Regions from separate parts of the Vreelandella sp. H-I2 genome, predicted to be linked through region 1. Evidence: predicted binding sites of a transcription regulator. Region 1 holds the regulator's gene; each other region holds the start of a gene.
What was found. The regulator FNR, encoded in region 1, switches genes on or off when oxygen is low (the NO sensors DNR and NnrR bind a similar motif). The targets are predictions, from matches to a motif close to TTGATNTANATCAA.

Region 1 (7,053 bases):
CCGGTAACTGCATGACGATTCTGTATCTACTCATTCCGCTCTCACTGATTTTACTCGGCCTCGCCGTCTGGGCATTTTTCTGGGCGGTTAAAAATGATCAGTTCGACGACCTGGAAGGGCCCGCGCACCGTATTTTGTTTGATGAGGATGAGAACGACCTCAGCCCCGAACAGCGTCGCCAGCGGCAGCAAGCCAAGAACAAGCCTGTTGCACCTTCAGATACGCCCCCATCCGACGACCAAGAGCCACGGCCATGAACCCAACGGGCCTTGATCTGCCGCCGCTATTAGCGGCGTTTGTATTTGGTTTGATGGGCGGCGCTCACTGCATCGGCATGTGTGGCGGCATTATGAGCGCACTCACCTTCGCGGTGCCTCCCAGCATGCGTCATCCGGCACGGTTGGGTGGCCTGCTGCTCAGCTATAACGCCGGTCGTATCACTAGCTATATGAGCGCAGGTGCGCTGGTTGCGCTATTAGGTACACTGTTTTCTCTTTCAGCTACCGCTAGGTTGTTACTCCAGGTTTTTGCCGCGCTGATGCTCATCTTAATGGCGCTGTATATTGCCAACTGGTGGAAGGGGCTGCTCAAAATCGAAGCTGTTGGCCGCCGCCTATGGCGCCTTCTTGAGCCTATAGGGCGGCGTTTAATGCCCGTTGTACACCTTCCCCAAGCCTTCGCGCTGGGGGCAGTGTGGGGCTGGCTACCCTGCGGGCTGGTTTACTCCATGCTGGCCTGGAGTTTAGCGATTTCCGACCCATTGCAAGGGGCACTGCTAATGGGCGCCTTTGGGCTTGGTACATTACCCGCGTTATTAGCGACTGGACTTGCTGCGCGCCAGTTAAGCCATCTCATACGTCACCCAGCAACACGCAGCGTGGCCGCGTTAACCATTATCACCTTTGCGCTTTGGCAGCTTTGGACCCTCACAGTGCATAATCTCCACTAATATGATATGGCTCAACGTTTACTAAGCCTCTGCACGCTAGGCTGGCCTTAATTTTAAAATGCCATCCCTAACGCCGGAGCACACCTTCATGCCCGTTCATGCCTCTGCGGCTTTCTCTACTGCATCAGCCCCTAAGCAGATAGTGTGGGATGAGGCCCTGCTGCGCCGCTACGATACCAGCGGACCGCGCTACACCTCCTATCCAACTGCACTGTCGTTTCATGACCAATTTACCCCTAGTGATTTGACCCAGGCGCTAGAGCGCAGCAATACCAGCAAGCGTTCACTCTCGCTGTATGTGCACATCCCTTTCTGCCGAAAAATCTGCTTCTACTGCGCCTGTAATAAAATCGCCACCAAGAATACCGCTCTGGCTGAACCCTACTTAGCCCGACTCGACCGCGAAATGGTACTGACCGCCCGCCGCTTAGATACCACACGGGCGGTTGAGCAGTTACATTGGGGAGGTGGTACACCGACATTTCTCAGCTTGAATCAGATGGGCGATCTGATTGATCGCCTGGATGCCCGTTTTGGGCTTTCGTCCTCTCACGATCGCGATTATGCGATTGAAATAGATCCTCGCGAAGCGGATGTATTTACCTTAAGGCACCTCCAGTCGTTGGGATTTAACCGCATCAGCCTGGGCGTGCAGGACTTAAGCCCGCTGGTGCAGAAAGCCATTAATCGCATTCAGCCTCGGATACTCACCGAAACGCTGATGGATGAAGCGCATCGATTGGGTTTTAGGTCTTTGAATCTTGATTTGATTTATGGCCTGCCGTTTCAAACTGAAAAGAGCTTTGCTGACACCTTGCGCCAGGTAATTGAGCTGAACCCCGCACGGCTTTCTGTGTTTAATTACGCCCATATGCATGAGCGCTTTCCCCCTCAGCGGCGCATTAATGTCGATGACTTGCCAGGAGGCGAAGAGAAGCTGGCGATTCTTCGTACCACTATTGAAATGCTCACCGCGGCGGGTTATGTGCATATCGGTATGGATCACTTTGCCCGTACTGACGACAGCTTAGCCGTTGCCCAGCGTGAAGGCTCGCTACAGCGTAACTTTCAAGGCTACTCCAGCCACGCCCAGTGTGACTTAATTGGTCTTGGCGTTTCGGCGATTTCTCGCATTGATGATATCTATGCGCAAAATCCTAGTGATCTGACACGCTACGAAGCGTCGCTGGATCAGGGGCAGCTTGCCACGGTGCGTGGCATACGCTTAAGCGATGACGACCTGATCCGGCGGGACGTGATTGAGCGGCTGATGTGCGATATGCGTATTGATTTGGCCACGGTTAGTCAACGCTGGAACATTGATGCTCCGCGCTACTTTGCGCCAGCACTTGAACATCTGCGAAGCGCCGAGCAAGATGGTCTGCTAACGCGAAGCGGCGATCAACTAAGCGCTACCCCCATGGGCCGACTGCTCATTCGCCATATAGCGATGGCGTTTGATGCTCACCTGCCGCAGCAAACGGGCCAAGGCTACTCAAAGATTGTTTAATAATCTTTAAGCAGGCATGCCATAGCGACTATAATAAGTAAGGTTTTTCTAATCGATAAGCGGCACTCACTTAAGGAGCAACGCATGCTGGAATCCATGAGCCCCAGACGCTCGCTACTCCACGAAGCTCGCTGCCAAACCTGCAGTTTGAGTTCACTGTGCTTGCCGCTTGCCCTTGAACTGGACGACATGGGACAGTTCGATGCCATTATTCGCCGCCGTGCGCCGCTGAAAAAAGGCGCGCTACTGTTTCGCCAGGGAGATGCCTTTACCAGTGTTTATGCGGTACGTTCGGGCAGCCTTAAACAAGTCACATCAGAGGGGAACGGCAGCGAGCAACTGACCAATTTCTATCTACCTAGTGAATTGGTCGGGCTGGATGGGATTGATGAAGAGCACTATCCCGGGAGCGTAATCGCCCTGGAAACGACCACGGTTTGCGAAATCCCCTTTGACCGCCTGGATTTACTGTCAGAAGAGCTGCCCGAACTACGTGGCCAGTTGTATCGCAGCATGAGCAAAGAATTACGCGACGACCGGCGCATGATGCGCCTGTTATCACGTAAAACCGCCGACCAGCGGCTGGCAAGCTTTTTGATTACGCTTTCAGATCGTTTTCGTCGGCGGGGTTACTCGCCTTACAGCTTTCGACTTTCAATGCCCAGAGCTGATATCGGCAACTACCTCGGGCTGGCGGTGGAAACGGTCAGCCGCATCTTAAGCCGCCTTCAGCAGCAAAATGTAGTGGCGGTTTCGGGGCGAGAGGTTAATATCCTCGACATGCAGCGTTTGATAACTCTCACCGAAGAAGAACAGCAAACGGTTAGCTGACGTTAAACGCCTGGATTCGCCCGGCCAGTAACTCTGCCTGCTTGGCCTCTAAACCTGCAAAATCGAACAGATTGCGGTCTGCCAGTTGGGAAGGCGCGATATTAGTGACGGCTTTAAACATGCTTTCCAGGCGGCCGGGGAACTTTTTATCCCATTCAGCGAGCATCTCTTTTACCACTTGGCGCTGCATATTAGGCTGGGAACCACAAAGATTGCAGGGAATAATCGGGAATTCCATCAACCGAGAAAACTCGGCAATATCCGCCTCTTTACAATAAGCCAAAGGCCGAATGACGATATTCTTGCCATCATCGGAGAGCAGCTTGGGCGGCATCGCTTTCAGGTTGCCCCCAAAGAACATATTGAGAAACAGCGTTTCAAGAATATCTTCGCGATGGTGACCCAAAGCAATTTTATTGGCGCCTATCTCTTCTGCAAAGCCATACAGCGAGCCGCGCCGCAGGCGTGAACAGAGCGCACAGGTGGTTTTGCCTTCTGGGGTTTTCTCCTTTACAACCGAGTAGGTATCACGTTCGACAATATGATATTCAACGCCCTGCTTATCCAGGTAACTAGGCAGCACGTGCTCGGGAAATCCCGGCTGCTTTTGGTCTAAATTGACCGCCAGCAGTGAAAAGTTGATCGGTGCATTGCGCTGCAAGTTGCGCAAAATCTCCAGCATCGTGTAGCTATCTTTACCACCGGAGAGGCATACCATGACGCGATCGCCTTCATTGATCATTTGGTAATCAATAATCGCATTGCCCACTTCTCGGCGCAGACGCTTTTGCAACTTGTTAAATTCACGCTTCTGCTTGGCGTCAGCCAGCTCTGGCTGGCCTTGCGCCGGAGCAGCGGGGGCGGCTGCTAAAGTATCAAGGTGAGCAGGGTCAAAATGATTGAGAGATTGCATGGTATAGGCACTGCCGAGTGTGAAAGGCGCTAGAGCGGAAAAAGTAGGCGCTATTCTAACAACACTCAGCGCCCGACCCAACTTTCTGTCTCTAAGAATCCTCTGTCTCTAAGTGCCCTCTGTCTCTAAGCGGCCTCAGCCATCGTGCGCTGCAGCCGCATATAGAGTAGTGCGCTGGCTGTCGCCTCGCCTAACACACTCTGCATCCCCAAGGCGGGAACTTTCCAGCACGTCAGCGCCTGAGCAAAGCTGCTGGGCGCGTCAATCTCTGGATGCAAGCGACGCAGTCGGCGTTGATGCAGCTTCGCCACATCGATCTGGGCATTAGGTAGTGAAAAGCCCAACTGCTTACTCAGTAGCGCATTCAATGCGCTAATACGCTGCTCTAATTTCCAGCCGATAATCGGTCGATTGCCAATGAATTCCACTAACGCGCTTAAGTTATCCCTGTTAGGTGGCATTACTTCCCCAGCTTGGCATAGCAAGTGGTGACGGCGCAGCGTTGCACTCTCGGGCTGCCTCGCACAGCCTAAGGTGATTACAAAAGCGCGACTGGTACGCACTTGCTGTTGGCTCATCGCCACCGCCGCCAAGCTAATCACTGGTGAAGTGGGTGTAGGCATTGCAGTGCAGGCAAGCGCTACTAGCTCTTCACCCATATAGGGCTGAAACAGCCAGGCATAGGGAGAGTCCGCACAGCGTCGCCGGTCACTCTCACGACGCATTAGGGTACGCAGCGAGCCACTAAATAACGCCACGTGCCGATCTAACAGCCGCATTCCGCTCACGAATACTCCAAATGGTAACGATGCGAAAGCCGCTGTTTAAAGTCTTTGACAATATGCAGCGCCTCACGTAATAGGTCACGTTCGAGCGAAGAGAGGGTTTGCACCACGACACGATTGGTGCGATTCGTCTCTTGCGGCGTACTAGGCGTCTCCAGGGCGGCAAGCTGCTGCCTAAGACGTAGTTCGGTAAAGAGCGCCAACGCCTCACCCAGGTCCTCGGCAAAACGACGATCCAAACGGCCATCTGCAGCCAGAGCGTCAAGGCGGTCGAGGGTCGAGGTGGCTTTGATACGCCGCTCAAGCGCCATGGTGCGCACGCCATGCACGATGGGGAAAATACCGCCTTTCTTAATATCGATACCGTGTTGTGGCTTTTTCAGCGAGCCAAACAGGGTCAGCGGCGTCGAAAAACGCAGTGCTGTTCGGGCAAAATACGAGAGCAGTAGCTCATCGTGGGAGCAGCGTTCGAACAACTCATCACGGACACTTTCAAGCAAACGGGGGTTACCTGCTACGGCATGGGCATCAAGCATAATCGCCAGTTTCATCAGGCTGTCGCCATCACGCTCGCTGGCCCATTTGGCAATATTGCTCTTCCACTGCGATACCGTTGCCACCCACTCGGGGTTAGACACCATAATATTGCCGGGACACGGCGGATAACCAAGCTGTATCAGGGTATCAGTAAGGGTTTGCATGTAGCTTGCGATATCAGGCCACTGGGTTTCATCAGCGAGAATCAAGCCGTTATCTTGATCCGTTTTTAAAATCTGCTCGCCGCGGCCTTCGCTACCCATCACCATCATGCAGCTCTGCTCGCGGTAGCGTTCATCGATTGTGAATTCCCAGGCTTTACTCATGATGCGGCCGTTCAGTGCGGCGAGCAGATCCATCGCAAAGCGCAATTTAACGCCCTGGGCCATTAATGCTTTTACCAGCTCCGGCGTGCGCTGGCTGGCCGCTGACAACGCCTCTAAACTGCTCGCCTGCTCCACCTGCAAACTCACCACATAGCTGCGGCTCGAAAAGTAGCTAAGCACATCGGTAAGTTCTACAACGCCTTTTAAGTCGTTGCGCTCCATCACGACTACTCGTGTCACTTTATGCCGCGTCATCAGCACCAACACTTCAAACAAATATTGGTCTGGTGCAACGGTTACCAGATTAAAATGAGCGATTTTATCGAGCGATGCAGTTACCGGGCTGCCTTCCAACACCAGCGCATTGAGTAGATCGGTTTTGGTCACCATGCCCAGCGTGTCCTGGGTTTCTACCAGTAGGCTGTCGGCGTGACTATCATTCAGTTGCTTCACTGCGCTAGCAATATCACTGGAAGCGGCCATTAACAGTGGCTCGCGCATACACTCGCTCACCTTGGCCAACATAAAGCCCGCCATGGTAACGCCACCATCAGCACGTTTTTCGGTTAACAACCGCGCTTTATGCGTCAGTGATTGGCGAAAGAAATCACTAAAATCGGGATAATGGCTGCACAACTGCTGAAACAGCGCCTTAGGCATTAAGTAGCATAGGCACTCCTGCTCAGCCTTAAAACGATAGCGGCTTTTACCATTGAGGATACTGATCGCCCCAAACAGGTCCCCCGCCGTGTAATGCCCAATGCGTGAAGTAGACGAGGGTAGCGTAGGGTCGATTTCTGCTACTTCGCCTTTATGTAGTAGGTAAACATATTCGCCTGTTTGACCCGTCTCTAAAATCACTTCGTCACGATCAAAATAGGCAAGGTCAATGCTGCGGCGAATGTGCTCACGCCCTTCATCGTCAAGAAGCGTAAACGGCAGTTGGGATAAATCCACATCGACCATTGTGCATGACCTCATTTAACTAAAGGCGAACTTGCAAACATAAGAAAAAACAAATAAGCACCATGAAGCGATGTTACCCATTCCAAATGACGTTCTGCCATGCTTCAAAAAATGGATATCGATTATTATATGAAGATGGCTATACGGGTATAAAGGATTCACTTCCCAAGTGGCAAGTAGAACGTTGTTATACCTTTAGCTATCACGCTAAGGTCGAAGCGACGTTTGTTACACGA
Region 2 (7,053 bases), on a different contig from region 1:
CGCACAGATGGTGGGGAACGGCATGTCTTTAAGGGCGCGCAGCATGGGGTTATAGCGTTTCTCCAGCGACTCGCCGAGGTCGGGGGCTTGCTCGCCGGGCGCCACGCTACGGTCGGAAAGGTCCTGGCCAGCGCAGAAGCCGCGGCCACTGCCGGTCAACAACAGTGCTCGTACGCTTGGGTCCTGTCGCATAGCCTTGAGCGCTTTGCGCATTTCGGCGTGCATCTCGGTATTGAAACTGTTCAGGCTATCGGGGCGGTTCAGTGTGATACAGGCGACGCCATCTTCCACGGTGTAAAGCAGGGGCGCTTGGCTCATGGGTAATATCCTTGTCTCAGTGCCCTTGAAAAGTAGCAGGTCGTTTTTCTTGGAAGGCGCGAATGCCCTCTTCGCGGTCGGCGGTGCCCGCCAGCAAGGTGAACGCATGGCGCTCAAAGCGCAGGCCGGTGGCCAGGTCGGTGTCCATCGCTTTGTGCAGCGATTCCCTCGCCAAGCGCACCGCCAGCGGCGCCTTGGCAGCGATGCGCGTGGCAATGGCCATGGCGCGTTCAAGCGTTAGCTCGGGCTGGGTGATTTCGCTGATCAAGCCGGCTTCGAGCGCTCGGCGAGCGGAAATCGGCTCACCGGTCAGTACCATCTGGGTGGCTAGGGATTTACCCACCGCTCTAAGCAGACGCTGGGTGCCGCCAGCACCAGGCATGATGCCCAGGTTGATTTCCGGCTGGCCGAACTGGGCGCTCTCGCCGGCGATTATAATGTCGGCATGCATGGCAAGTTCGCAGCCACCGCCCAAAGCATAGCCATTGACGGCCGCAATGATCGGTTTGCGAAAACGCGTAATAGCGGCCCAGTGGTGCTGACGAGGGTCTTCCAGCATGCCGACCAGGTCGCGTTCAGCCATTTCCTTGATATCTGCACCGGCGGCGAACGCTTTCGCATTGCCGGTAATCACCACGGCACGAACCTTTTCGTCATTATCAGCGTCGCTCAATGTGTCGGCGAGTTCGGCGAGCAACTGTGTGTTGAGCGCATTCAAAGCGTCGGGACGATTCAGCTTGATGCATAAAACGCCACCCAGGGGAGGGTTGATTATTAAAGTATTCGGCATTTTTTCCTCAGTTAGCCCGTGGTGTACTGGATGGACTATCATCGGAGTATAAGTTTTTTTTGATACGTATCAATACTGTTTTTATAATTTATCGTATCGCTTTTGATTGATGGTGGTTTTTTGTCATTTAAACAATAGGTTGCGCGGTTTTTGGTTGGCTTATGAAAGCATTATACTATGGTATAACTTTTTTATTTTGTAGTGCTGCTGTCCCTGAAAAACAATTTTTTTCAGCGTAATTAATTGATTTATATAGGTAGATGAAAAATGTTGTATTATGGATGTTGCAATTCTTAGTTTGATATTTTGTTACAAGAAATATACTGTTTTTCCATATACAGTATCAAAATATATCAGCCGAGGAGTCACTCGTGAGCCAGCCAGCACAGCAAATGTTTGATCGGCACCGCGACACGCTAAATAAGGCCCTAGAGGCAGTTTCTGTCCGTGGCTTTTGGACGCCCTATCCAGAAAGTATTAAGGAGTATGATAAGCGCCTTGTTGAAGATGCTCCGGCTAAGTTCGAGACTCTCCTCAATCGGCCTTTCGCTTTAAAAGCAGTAGGGGATATACAAAAGGTAGGAGCCGAGGTGTCGCCTTACGGCTTTGAACTTGGTATTACTTATGCTCAACCCACGTCTGAAACTCTGATTGATACCATGCAAAAAGCGATGCCAGCGTGGCGGGATGCCGGTGCTGAAGCACGTGTTGGTGTCTGTTTAGAAATCCTGACACGTCTTAACGCTATGAGTCCAGATATCGCTCAGGCGGTCATGCATACTAGCGGGCAGGGTGCGATGATGGCGTTTCAAGCTGGCGGCCCACATGCCCAAGATCGAGGCCTTGAAGCCGTCACTTACGCATGGCAAGCGATGTCACAGATTCCTACTACTACTAGGTGGGTAAAGCCGCAGGGTAAGCGCGATCCATTAGTGCTAAATAAGCATTATCATATTGTGCCGCGAGGTATTTCCCTGGTGATAGCTTGTTCCACTTTTCCTACATGGAATACCTATCCTGGTCTATTCGCTAGCCTGGCCACAGGCAATCCCGTGATTCTCAAACCGCACCCAGGCGCCATTCTGCCGGTGGCGATGACCGCACGCGTTGCCCAGGAAGTCCTTGAGGAAGCAGGGTTTGACCCTTGCCTAGTCAGTTTGATGCCTGACAGCACTGAGGCGCCAGTAACTAAGTCGCTAGCGCTCGACCCGGCGGTCAAATTGATCGATTTCACCGGCTCCAACGCTTTTGGTGATTGGCTGATACAAAACGCTACCCAGGCCCAGGTATTCGCCGAGAAAGCCGGTATCAACACGGTTATTATTGACAGCGTGGATAACCTCAAGGCGGTCGCGATGAACCTTGCCTTCTCGCTGAGCCTATACTCTGGTCAGATGTGCACAACCAGCCAGGCCATCTATGTTCCCAAAAGCGGTATTGAAACATCAGAAGGTCATTTGAGTTTTGACGATGTTACTGCAGCGCTTTCCAAGGCCATCCAGGAATTTCTGAGTGACAACGACCGCGCCTGTACGGTGCTAGGTGCCATCCAGTCTGCAGCCACCGAAGCTCGGATTGATGAATGTCGCGGGCTGGGCGAAATTCTGCTGGATAGCGAACCACGTGAACATGCCCAGTTTCCCAATGCCCGCATCCATACACCTTTGTTGCTCCAGGTGGATGCAGAGCAGAAGGCTGCCTATAGTGAAGAGCGCTTCGGCCCGATAAGCTTTGTTATCGCTACCGAAGATACCGCGCACAGCATTGACCTGGCGCGTGACGTGATCCGGGAAAAAGGCGCGATAACCTTGGGCGCCTACACTACTGATGAGTCAGTGGCTGAGCAGTTCGAAAAATTGGCTATCGACGTGGCTACGCCACTCTCGCTGAATATGGACGGGGGAGTACTTGTTAATCAGTCGGCCGCTTTCAGTGATTTCCACGCCACTGGCGGTAACCCCGCGGCCAATGCCTCCTTATGCGATCAGGCCTTTGTCTCCAGTCGCTTCTTGGTGGTGCAAAGCCGTCGTCATGTTCAACCCGACTGAGAATAGTCGGTCTTAATAGGAAGTGTTCAATGCCCTGTGTCACTTATCTTTCCAAGAGGGGGATGAAGAAGTGACACAGCATTCTGCACATTACAGAAGAAAATGGGCTGCCATGCGCTTTTTATGCTAACCCACCGAAGCGTTGGTAAAACCGAATATTGGGTGCTGGAAGTGGGCCCTCCGCGGTTTCCAGGTGCTTATCAAGCCAGCGCTCGGCGCGCTGATGAATTGCGCGATAGATGTTTCGTGATAATTGATAGGCATTTCGTCCTTCCCACGTAGCAGGTAAAAGCTCGTCTGGAAGTTGAGGGTCTCGAAGTTGCACTTTTCGATACTCATGGATTAAAAGTACTCGCGCTATAAAGCACTCTTCTTCACTTAGTAAATCGCCATCGTTTGCCAGAGCTTGCCATAAGGGTCGAAATTTTTCTAAAAAGAATTTGTAGCTTTTCGCCAGCTCAGCAAGATTCCAACTCTCTTTTACTTGTAGCCTTAGTGGTTTTATCACCGTAGGGTTTGAAGATGCTGTTTGCATAATAATGGTATCTTCAGCAGCTCCCATGTCTTGTAATACTGCCGTAGTGTCATTGCAGTTAAGCGTTGGGTGCGCAAGAATTCCTGTAGCAAAACTGCCAAAGCCAAGCCATTCTAACTCGTCACGTACTTTTTGACGTAGTTCAGGTTCCAACTGCGTCAGCATGACTAACGTCCATTTACCTGTCCACTGAGCTTGTTGACCATGATAAACACGCTTGAATGCTTGCTCAAATCGGCGCTGACCTGCATTACTAAGGCTATAGTAACTCCGTCGTCCCACCTTCTCGCCTTGCAGCCACGTATCTTGCGTTAGACGATAAACTGACGTTCTCACCAAGCGTTCATTAATACCAATGGGGGCTAGCAATTGATACAGACTACCTAGCCAGACTGCACCTCCACGCGGAACAATTGCGTCCCCGTATACGGTAATAATAAGTGAGCCTGCGCGTATAGGACGGCGTGCCTGGAAGTCATTAACAAGTTTCGTAACGCAATCAGAAGAAAACGACATGTGGTATTGAGTTCCCGTGCGGAAATTCTTTATCATTAAAGTATTTAATGACTTATGTAGATATGCTACCAAAAGTAGATGTATCAGGCTGACAATAGTACCCACTGCTCCTCTGTGAGAGAAAGCAGCACAATGCGAGTATAAACTTAGCGGCTCAACACAGTCGACGGGAGCTTTTAAATCAAGTGGCCATATCGCCTGTCAGCGAGTCTCTCTCAACCTTATCGGTGCACTTCAGGGTTATGAATTTTCCTCGCTGCTTTTTGCCGTTCCCTTAGGGGCTGTGTTGCCAGCATCAAGGTGTGGGCGGTTAGCGTCCAGTTTACTAAGTGGCTCGCAAGGTTCCATTCGTTCACGGCAGCGGTTTGTCAGGCGCTGATACTCCCGGGTGGCTTGCTGCTTCCAAGCTGCTTCTTCATCTGTGAGCGCTCGCTTGACCTTGGCCGGTGATCCTAATACCAAAGATTGAGGCGGGCATTCGAAGCCAGCCTTGACAAAGGCTGCAGCGGCGACGATAGAGCGTTCGCTGATAACGGCACCATCCATTACCACAGCATTCATGCCTACCATGGCATCACGCTCCACCACGCAGCCGTGCAGTACAGCACCGTGTCCGATATGACCGTCGCGTGCGACCCGGGTAACGAAGCCAGGAAAGCCATGCATCACACAGGTATCCTGGAGATTGGCACCATCTTCCAAAACGAGTTGGCCAAAGTCGCCACGCATTACCGCTCCAGGACCTACGTAACAGTTAGGCCCGACGATGACATCGCCAATCAGCACTGCGGTGGGGTGCACATAGGCGCTAGGGTGAACGACTGGGGTTACCCCCTCAAGACGATAACAGGGCACGGTAAATCTCCTTTTGTAGGGCTCAGGGCGTCATAGTTTAAAGGTTAAAGGTTAGCTATCGGCGAAATGGCCCTAGCCATGCTGATTTGGTTCAAATGTCCGTTAGGAATCTCGATACCCCCTGTTCACGGTGATGCTGTAGGGGGGGGCGTCAAGTCAGAAAATCCGATACGGTTTTTTCTATAATCTTATATTTTGAGTAGCAAGGTGTTAAGTAATATCAAGCGGTTCTCTATGTCAATGCCTTTTTCGCACGGCTAGACTAGAAGATGTTCTCGATAAAATATTTTCCCCCACCGCAAGATTCGGGTTATTCCAAAGAGAAGAGCAGGGTGTAGGGTGGGGCTGGGTTTAGCCCACACATCTCGGCGCGATCAGAACAATAGAGGGCCGGGTTAGAAATCATTCTAAAGTATAAATAGATACAGTTTTTATTTGTTGATTTATTTTTTTGTATCACTAAGCTAAGGCTTTAGTTTAGATGAGCCTATTCTACCTTCAGGGTCGCCACTGGAGGCTACAGATGAGCGAATGGAGTTTCCTATGTCAGTCTTGAAAAGTTTCATTGCCGACCAGTGGGTTGGGGAAAAGGCCGCCAAGGCTTTATCCAGCGCCGTAAATGGCGAAATCGTGGCACATACCCACGGCGACATTCTTGACTTCAAAAACGCCGTTGAGTATGGCCGAAAGGTCGGCGGCAAAAACTTAATGGCCATGGATTTCCAGGAGCGCGCTCTGGCCCTGAAGGCTATGGCCATGTACCTGCAGGAGCATAAGAAGGAGCTGTACGCTCTGTCGATGCATACCGGTTCAAGCAAAGCCGATAACGGCATTGATATTGATGGCGGTTTCGGCACCCTGTTCTCTTACGCTAGTATGGGACGGCGCGAACTGCCTTCCGGTAACGTTGTACACGAAGGTCCGGTAACGCCTCTAGGTAAGAACAACCACTTTGCTGGCACCCATATCCTCGTTCCCCGCGGTGGCGTGGCCGTTCACATCGATGCCTATAACTTTCCAGTGTGGGGAATGCTGGAGAAATTCGCTCCTACCTTCTTGGCGGGCATGCCCTCCATTGTGAAGCCGGCTACCTCAACCTGTTACGTTACCGAACTTGCCGTCCGTTTGATGCAGGAATCCGGCGCCTTGCCCGAAGGCAGCCTGCAACTGATTATCGGCAGCACAGGCGACCTGTTTGATCACCTCGAAGAGCAGGACATGGTGACCTTCACTGGTTCCGCTGCGACGGCGCGCAAGTTGCGCAACCATCCGAATATTATTAATCGCTCTATTCCGTTTAACGCCGAAGCCGACTCGCTGAACAGTGCCATTTTGGCGCCCGACGTGACCCCCGAGCATGAAGAGTTCGATATCTTCGTGAAGGAAGTGGGTCGTGAGATGACAGCTAAGGCCGGCCAGAAATGTACCGCGATCCGCCGTGTGCTGGTACCAAAAAGCCAGGTGGAAGCTGTCTGCGACAAGCTTAAAGAACGACTCTCGAAAGTCACCGTGGGCGATCCTTCCGTTGAAGGCGTTCGTATGGGCGCCCTGGCTTCCACCGACCAGCTTGAGGACGTCAAAGCCAATATTCAGAAGCTGCTAAAAACCAGCGAACTGGTCATGGGTGGCGACAGCAGCTTCAAGCCGACCGGCGCAGGCACCGAGAAAGGCGCCTTTATTGAGCCGCACCTGCTGCTGTGTCGGAATCCGGAAAATGGTTGTGGCGCCCACGAGATCGAAGCCTTCGGCCCAGTGGCAACGGTTATTCCCTACGACACTATTGAAGACGCGGTATTATTGTGTGCTCAGGGCCGGGGCTCACTAGTTACCACTCTGACGACCCGAGATCCAGCCACCGCTGGTAAGTTGGTGCCCCTGCTGGCGGCCTTCCACGGACGCCTGCACCTGCTTAACGCAGAAGCTGCAAAAGAATCCACAGGACACGGTTCGCCCTTGCCCATGCTCAAGCATGGTGGCCCCGGTCGCGCTGG
Region 3 (7,053 bases), on a different contig from region 1:
GCTGAAGCCGCTCGCGATGCCGCTCAACAGTCGCGCCAAGAGGCAGAAGAGGCCCGGAACCAGGCCGAATCAGAGCTTGAAGCGCTAAACGCTGACCTTGGCGAGGCCAATAACCAGCTTGATGAAGTCAATAACCAACGTGATGAGGCCAGTAGCCAACTTGACGCGGTCGTTGAAGAGGTAAGGGCGTTAGAAGAAACGCGTGAAGCGCTCACTATTGAAATCACCGCGCTCAGAGTGATGCGCAACGAAGCACAAACGCCTTAACGAATGTCACCTCGCAACGCATTGATCTAGATGTATCTCCCTGCTACTGACGGGGAGATCATCTAGGGTATCTATCTCTGCAGTTCACCTTTTTTATCTGCGCTTTAAAGTGGTTGTTCGAAAATGACCCGTCTAATGAATACACCTAATGAAATGCCTGTTTGATAGCCTGAGGCTAGCCTCTGCGAGTCATAGCACAACGCAGAGTGGTTCTTTTTGGCCTGAGGCGCCGCCTCGTTCCCCCTTCTTTAGAAACGTTTAAGTGACTTTTTTCGTCAACAAACTCTGTATTTATCTGCTGATTGTTAGCATTATGTGCATATAAGTGTGGAACTTATCTAAAAGCGTAAAAAATGCAGTTATATACATAATTAAAACAATGTGAGTCTCGTGTCTAAGAGACAAATCTAACTAAGCGGTTTCAACACATGTAATTTGCATCTAATAAATCAGCTTCATGTTTTTTATTACCTCGTTAAACATTCAGGTATCACCGGCGGAGTCCTTATGCCTTCATCTCCACATCGCCTATTGAAGGATGCCAGCGGATCGCTGGGCGATTTAGGGACGCTGTTGCCCCTCAGCCTAGGGGCGATTGGGGTGGCAGGTTTGGCCCCTATACCGGTGCTGCTTGGGTTTGCCGTGTTCTATCTCGCCACGGGGTTTTATTATCGTCTTCCAATACCAGTGCAGCCGATGAAAGCGGTGACCGCTGTTTTGCTGACGACGCAGGTGAGCGCCGGGAGTCTCGTGGCGAGCGGCGTAATGATCGGCGCGATATTGTTGCTATTGGGCTTAACGGGGTGGGTTAATTGGCTGTCTCGCCTTGTACCAAGGTCGGTATTAAGTGGTCTTCAATTGGGCTTGGGGTTGATGCTTGCCAGCATGAGTCTTGAGTTGATCTTCACTTCCTTGATGGTGGGGCTCCTCACATTGGTTGTACTGGCTATCATCCTGCGGACGGTACCGCATTTTCCGGCAGCACTAGTGGGGCTGTGCATATCAGTCATCGTTGGGGGGATGGTTGGGTCGCCTGGTCTAGCGCTAAATATTGAGCATTCGTTTTCCTTTTCGTGGCCCGAGCTTCCGGATGTGAGCGCTTGGCAGCAGGGCTTTACAACGCTGGTGTTGCCTCAGTTAGCCCTGACATTAACCAACGCCATATTGCTTACCGCGTTAATGGCCGGCGATTATTTCGGTGAACAATCGCGCCGCGTTACGCCTGCTCGGCTTTCACTGAGCTCCGGTCTTGCTAATCTCGTACTGGTGCCGCTGGGCGCTTTACCAATGTGCCACGGGGCGGGTGGTTTAGCGGCTCACTATCGGTTTGGGGCACGCACGGGATTAGCGCCCATTTTGCTTGGAAGTGGGTTGGTGCTGATAGCGGTATTGCCGGGCGGGATTTCATTGATAGCTGCCATTCCAGCGGCTGGCCTTGGCGCTTTGCTGCTAGTGGCCGCAGCTGAGCTAGCCTTTACGAAACGCCTTAAGACTGCCAAACCGTCATGTTGGCCTGTCATCGGCATAACCGCGCTAGTAACTTTCTGGGTGGATGCTTTTTGGGGCTTGCTAGCCGGGATGGTGGCTGAAGCGATTCGAGCGGCGTGGGTGCGTAAGCAACGAACGGCCTAGGGTGGAGCTGTGCCCGCATTCTTATCGTAGCAAATGTCCGCAACATAATGCGTACGGGCTGGGCTATCGGAATTTGGCGGTAGCGATACAGTTTTGTTAATTCTTCTGTTGAGCAACTTCTTGACTGGGGTCAATTAAAATATTCATTCTAAATGCTACTTTTTCCTTGTAAGCAAGGGAAAACGTTAATCCTCACGAGGGGATACAAAGATGAAGGCTAAAGGTAGCATTTTTCTCAAGACCGCTGCGGCTCTGATCTCCAGCGCAGCACTCTCCACCCCTGTCATGGCAGCACACGGCGAAGTACTCAGCCCTGCCGAGATCACGCCGGACGTGACTTATACACTGCGTACAGCTGTACAGGAGGGCAAACTGGTGTTCATTGGCGACAAGGGCAGGATCAAGGATGTCGTCAACCCCGACCTGCACGCGCCGGTCGGTGCCGTGGTACAGATCAACCTGATCAATGGCGACGGCGCTCTGCATGATATCGCGCTGCCCGAGTTCGCGGTCGACTCCGACGATATCGGCGGCCAGGGTTCGGCCACCGCCGTGGCCTTCCGGGTCGATGAAGAAGGTAACTTCGAGTACCTGTGTAGCCTTCCCGGGCACAAGGCGGCCGGCATGGTGGGTAATTTCATCGTCGGCGACCCCGAGCCGGAAGAGCAGGCTGAAGCCGCCCAGGATCTGGCTAAAGACCCCCATGACGTGGGCGAGCCGGTCGGCGATCGTGGCCCGCAGGAAGTCACTGTCGATCTCGAGAGCACTGAAGTGGAAGGCTACCTGGCGGACGGCTCCAGCTACAAGTACTGGACCTTCAACAACACGGTGCCTGGCCCCCTCGTACGGGTCCGCGTAGGTGATACCGTCACCGTTAACCTGAGCAATGCCGAGGATAGCGCGCACATCCACTCCATCGATTTTCACGCCGTGACCGGCCCCGGCGGTGGTGCCGCGGTGACCCAGGTAGCGCCTGGCCATACCAAGAGCTTCTCCTTCAAGGCGCTGTCGCCAGGGCTCTACGTCTACCACTGCGCTACGCCGATGGTCGCCCAGCACATCTCCAACGGTATGTACGGCATGATCCTGGTCGAACCCGAAGGTGGGCTCTCGCCGGTGGAGCGCGAGTTCTACATCATGCAGGGTGAGCTTTATACCGCCGAGCGTCACGGTAGTCAGGGCCTGCAGGAGTTCTCGCTCGACAAGCTGCTCGATGAGCAAGCCGAACACTTCATGTTCAACGGTAATATGGATGCCCTGACCCAGACGTACAAGATGGAAGCCGATGTAGGCGACGACGTCCGTATCTTCTTCGGTGTGGGCGGCCCTAATGCCACCTCCAGCTTCCACGTGATCGGCGAGATCTTCGACAAGGTCTATGATCAGGCCTCGTTGACCAGCCCGCCATTGACCGATGTGCAAACCACCTTGGTACCGCCTGGCGGTGCGACCATGGTTGAGTTCGAGGTCGATTACCCCGGCAAGTACATCGTGGTGGACCATGCGCTATCGCGTCTGGAGAAGGGGCTGGCCGGCTTCCTCCATGTTAACGGCGAGGCGAACGCCGATGTTTTCCACACCGAAGAGGCCCACGACCCCAACTCTGGCCACTAATCGGTTCATATAGGCAGCACCCAACGCGTGAGTCCCGTACCGAACGGGACTCACGCTTTTCTGGTTTTATCCTAATGCCCTTTACGTTAGCAGCTTCTTCGAATAACTTTTTTAATGCCTTCGATGGGGGCGTTTTCTTCTATCACGTACGCGCCCATACTTGCTGTCGAAGCAGGGTCACTCTTACTTTATCGGCAGGAAATAATGTCCGATGTCCTCCACGCTGCTACGCCTGTTCGCCGACGCCATTCTGATCATCCACGTGCTGTTTGTGGCCTTCGTGGTGCTGGGTCTATTCGCTGTGTACTTGGGCTATTTTTTAAACTGGCGTTGGGTTCGTAACCGCGCCTTTCGGATTATTCATCTATGCGCCATTGGTTATGTGGTGGTGCAAGCTTGGTTGGGGGTCGTCTGCCCGCTAACCACTTGGGAAATGGCGTTGCGGGCTGAGGCGGGTGCGGACACCTATTCGGGCTCGTTTATACAACACTGGCTACATAGCCTGCTCTATTTCACTTTGCCAGATTGGGTGTTTGTGGTGGTTTATACCCTGTTTGGCAGCTTAGTGCTGGCCAGTTGGTTTGTGGTGAAGCCTCGTCGACGTGGCAGCTTAACGTAATAGGCTAGCCTTGCTGTCAGTATATGTTCGATATATGATCCGTATATATATTATATTCGTTTCATATATCAGGTGCCGTGATGGGTATAGTGAAAATCGATGATCAGTTACATGAAGATATCCGCAAGGCGAGCTCGGTGATGGTGCGCTCAATCAATGCCCAGGCGGAGTATTGGATAAAGATAGGCATGCTGGCTGAGGCCAATCCGAGCATGACCTTCTCTGACATTATGCGCGAGCAAATGAAGCAAGCCGACGTTGATGTCAGGAAGGTGATTGGTGGCTAAGGTAATACTGAAAAGCGCAGCGGAGTTGAGCGTAATGCGTGAAGCCGGGCGGCTACTCGCATTAGTTTTCCAGCATCTCGATAAGCAAATAGTGCCGGGCGTATCCACCATGGAGGTTAATAATTGGGCCGAGCATTACATCGTCGATCAGTTGCAGGCTCGCCCGGCCAGTAAGGGACAATATGATTATCAGTATGTGCTAAATGCGTCTGTGAACCATGTGGTGTGTCATGGCGTTCCATCCGAAAAGCAAACGCTTAAGTCAGGCGATATCGTGAATGTCGATATTACCCTGGAGAAAAACGGTTTTATTGCTGACTCTAGCAAGATGTACCTGCTAGGTGATGTTAATGCTTATGCAAAACGGCTGGTCGATAAAACCTACGAAGCCATGTGGCAAGGGATACAAGCGGTTAAGCCCGGCGCAACGCTGGGGGATGTTGGTTATGCGATCCAGCAATATGCTGAACAGCATGGCTACTCGGTGGTTCGTGAGTACTGTGGCCACGGGATTGGCCGGGAAATGCACGAAGAGCCTCAGGTGTTGCATTATGGCCAGAAAGGAAGGGGACTGGTTTTACAAGAGGGCATGGTGTTCACCATTGAGCCCATGATTAACCAGGGTAGGGCCAAAATTAAAACCAAGCGGGATGGCTGGACGGTCGTAACGAGTGATAAGAAACTGTCGGCGCAGTGGGAGCATACGGTGGCTGTTACATCTTCCGGTTTCGACGTTCTCACGCTCCGTGAAGATGAGCGTATTCCCGCTTAATTCAATTCGTCTGGCGAAGATCATTAGGTGCGTTAAGCTGAAAACACACGTTTCTGCCTGAAGACACTTGGCTTTTCTATGGTTAAGCGCTTGAGCAGGAACGCTTGAAAACCAGTCGAAAGGAGGCCAACGATGGCTAAAAAACCGACAGGTAGCGGAAGCGGCAACACATCTTCTGGTGGAAATGAAACGCTTGCCACCGTTTCGTGCGGTATCGAAAAGCTTTTGCTGGCGGCCTTGGCGCGGGGTGGCAGTTGCCTGGAAACAGGGCGTTTTCTTATCAGCTATCGTGAAGGGCGGGTAGAAGAGGGCATCAAGTCGTTAAAAGCCCAGAACTTTCGGGTCGCCGATGCACGAGACTTTACCGATCAGGCCGTCAGTCTGGAAGACGCCGGGGATGCTGAGGCGATGGTATTTCCCGAACTTGGTGTCGCTCTCGTTGGCGGCGACGCTCTACAGCAGCATGGAATGAGCGTTAAAGGCGCTATCTCCGCGGACAGCCCGATAGAGATCATTGAGCCTGAGTATTTTGCATTCGCAGAAAGCTCGGAGTACCTACGGGGCTTTTTGCGGGCTGCGAGCACGATAGCTCACGATCTAGGCGCTGACTGCGGCATTAGCGAGGAGGAAAAGGATACTGACGCTGACGTTCTAGGGGTGACGTGGGGATTAGCCCGATGCAAGGTTCCGCAAAGCAGATGGAGTGGTGCTGGTATTAAGGTGGCCGTGTTGGATACCGGGATGGACCTTGGACACCCGGATTTCACCGATCGGCAATTTGAGACGCGCTCATTCGTAGGCGAGCCGGTTCAAGACCTCAACGGGCACGGTACCCATTGTATTGGCACGGCCTGTGGCCCAAAGGCGCCTATCGGCAGCACTTCGCGCTACGGCATCGCGTTTGGCTCTCACGTATTCGCGGGGAAGGTGCTGACAAATTCAGGCAGCAGTACAGGGGCGGGCGTGCTCGCCGGGTTGAACTGGGCTATCGCCAATCGATGCGAGGTTATCTCGATGTCGCTGGGTAGTCAGAGCCCTGCGCAAGCAGCTTACACCCATGCTGGCGCTGCGGCCCTGCGTAATGGGTGCCTCATTATCGCCGCCGCAGGAAATGCATCGTTGAACACGGGGGCTCCCGCCAACTCGCCAACCATTATATCCGTTGCTTCTCTTGATGCGAACTTGAAACCCTCTCGTTTTTCGAACTTTGGTAAAGTTGATATTGCAGCGCCCGGGCGCGATGTCTTTTCGTCATGGCCTCGGCCGACTCATTACAAATCGATTAGCGGCACCAGTATGGCGGCGCCGCACGTGGCAGGCTGCGCTGCTCTTTGGGCGGAATCTGACGCCTCTTTGCGTGGAATGAAATTGTGGCAACAACTGGTGGCGTCAGCGCAAGGGCTACCATCGCCTGAATCCCGCGTTGGGGCGGGGCTGGTACAGGCACCTTAGGGCATGCTAGGAGGTAACATCAATGCCGAATATTGCGCTATGGGTCATTACGATTTCCGGCGATCAATCGATCAATGACATCGCCACGCGCCTTAGTGCCGAAGGGTTAACCATCAGAGATGTGCTTGAGGAGATTGGCTGCATCACCGGATCGGCAGATGATGACACGGCGGAGCGGCTGAAAAAGGTCAACGGTGTGGTGGATATTTCGCCTGATTGGCAGATTGATATAGGACCGCCAGGCGCCGAAGAAACCTGGTAATTGGGCCGAAAAAACAATCAAAAGGGCGATTCAGGGCTAAGCTATTCTGTTGGTTAGGAGGAGTGGAGGGTGAGCGAATCGTTACAAGCATTGCTAACCGAGCTAGAGACGTTTGGCCAGGAAAATGATGCTGCCATTTCTGACCGCC

Region 2: a site for FNR is predicted at 1,168-1,181, ahead of paaF (2,3-dehydroadipyl-CoA hydratase PaaF). Genes of this name have one in related genera too.
Region 3: a site for FNR is predicted at 2,020-2,033, ahead of nirK (copper-containing nitrite reductase). Genes of this name have one in related genera too.

What each region holds. Positions count from the first base shown of each region.
Region 1 is NZ_JBRAMC010000002.1:165,623-172,675, reverse strand. It holds gene ACUVOF_RS05375 (heavy metal translocating P-type ATPase) at 1-15, shown strand, start outside; gene ccoS (cbb3-type cytochrome oxidase assembly protein CcoS) at 12-257, shown strand; gene ACUVOF_RS05365 (sulfite exporter TauE/SafE family protein) at 254-949, shown strand; gene hemN (oxygen-independent coproporphyrinogen III oxidase) at 1,038-2,459, shown strand; gene fnr (fumarate/nitrate reduction transcriptional regulator Fnr) at 2,544-3,290, shown strand; gene ttcA (tRNA 2-thiocytidine(32) synthetase TtcA) at 3,283-4,203, opposite strand; gene ACUVOF_RS05345 (DNA polymerase III subunit epsilon) at 4,329-4,982, opposite strand; gene ACUVOF_RS05340 (DUF294 nucleotidyltransferase-like domain-containing protein) at 4,988-6,817, opposite strand.
Region 2 is NZ_JBRAMC010000004.1:498,646-505,698, reverse strand. It holds gene paaG (2-(1,2-epoxy-1,2-dihydrophenyl)acetyl-CoA isomerase PaaG) at 1-318, opposite strand, end outside; gene paaF (2,3-dehydroadipyl-CoA hydratase PaaF) at 335-1,108, opposite strand; gene paaN (phenylacetic acid degradation protein PaaN) at 1,480-3,156, shown strand; gene paaX (phenylacetic acid degradation operon negative regulatory protein PaaX) at 3,278-4,207, opposite strand; gene ACUVOF_RS12970 (phenylacetic acid degradation protein PaaY) at 4,448-5,062, opposite strand; gene paaZ (phenylacetic acid degradation bifunctional protein PaaZ) at 5,606-7,053, shown strand, end outside.
Region 3 is NZ_JBRAMC010000003.1:70,240-77,292, forward strand. It holds gene ACUVOF_RS08125 (hypothetical protein) at 1-267, shown strand, start outside; gene ACUVOF_RS08130 (putative sulfate/molybdate transporter) at 775-1,899, shown strand; gene nirK (copper-containing nitrite reductase) at 2,110-3,513, shown strand; gene ACUVOF_RS08140 (DUF2784 domain-containing protein) at 3,725-4,132, shown strand; gene ACUVOF_RS08145 (ParD-like family protein) at 4,213-4,419, shown strand; gene map (type I methionyl aminopeptidase) at 4,412-5,191, shown strand; gene ACUVOF_RS08155 (S8 family serine peptidase) at 5,324-6,643, shown strand; gene ACUVOF_RS08160 (hypothetical protein) at 6,666-6,905, shown strand; gene ACUVOF_RS08165 (O-methyltransferase) at 6,975-7,053, shown strand, end outside.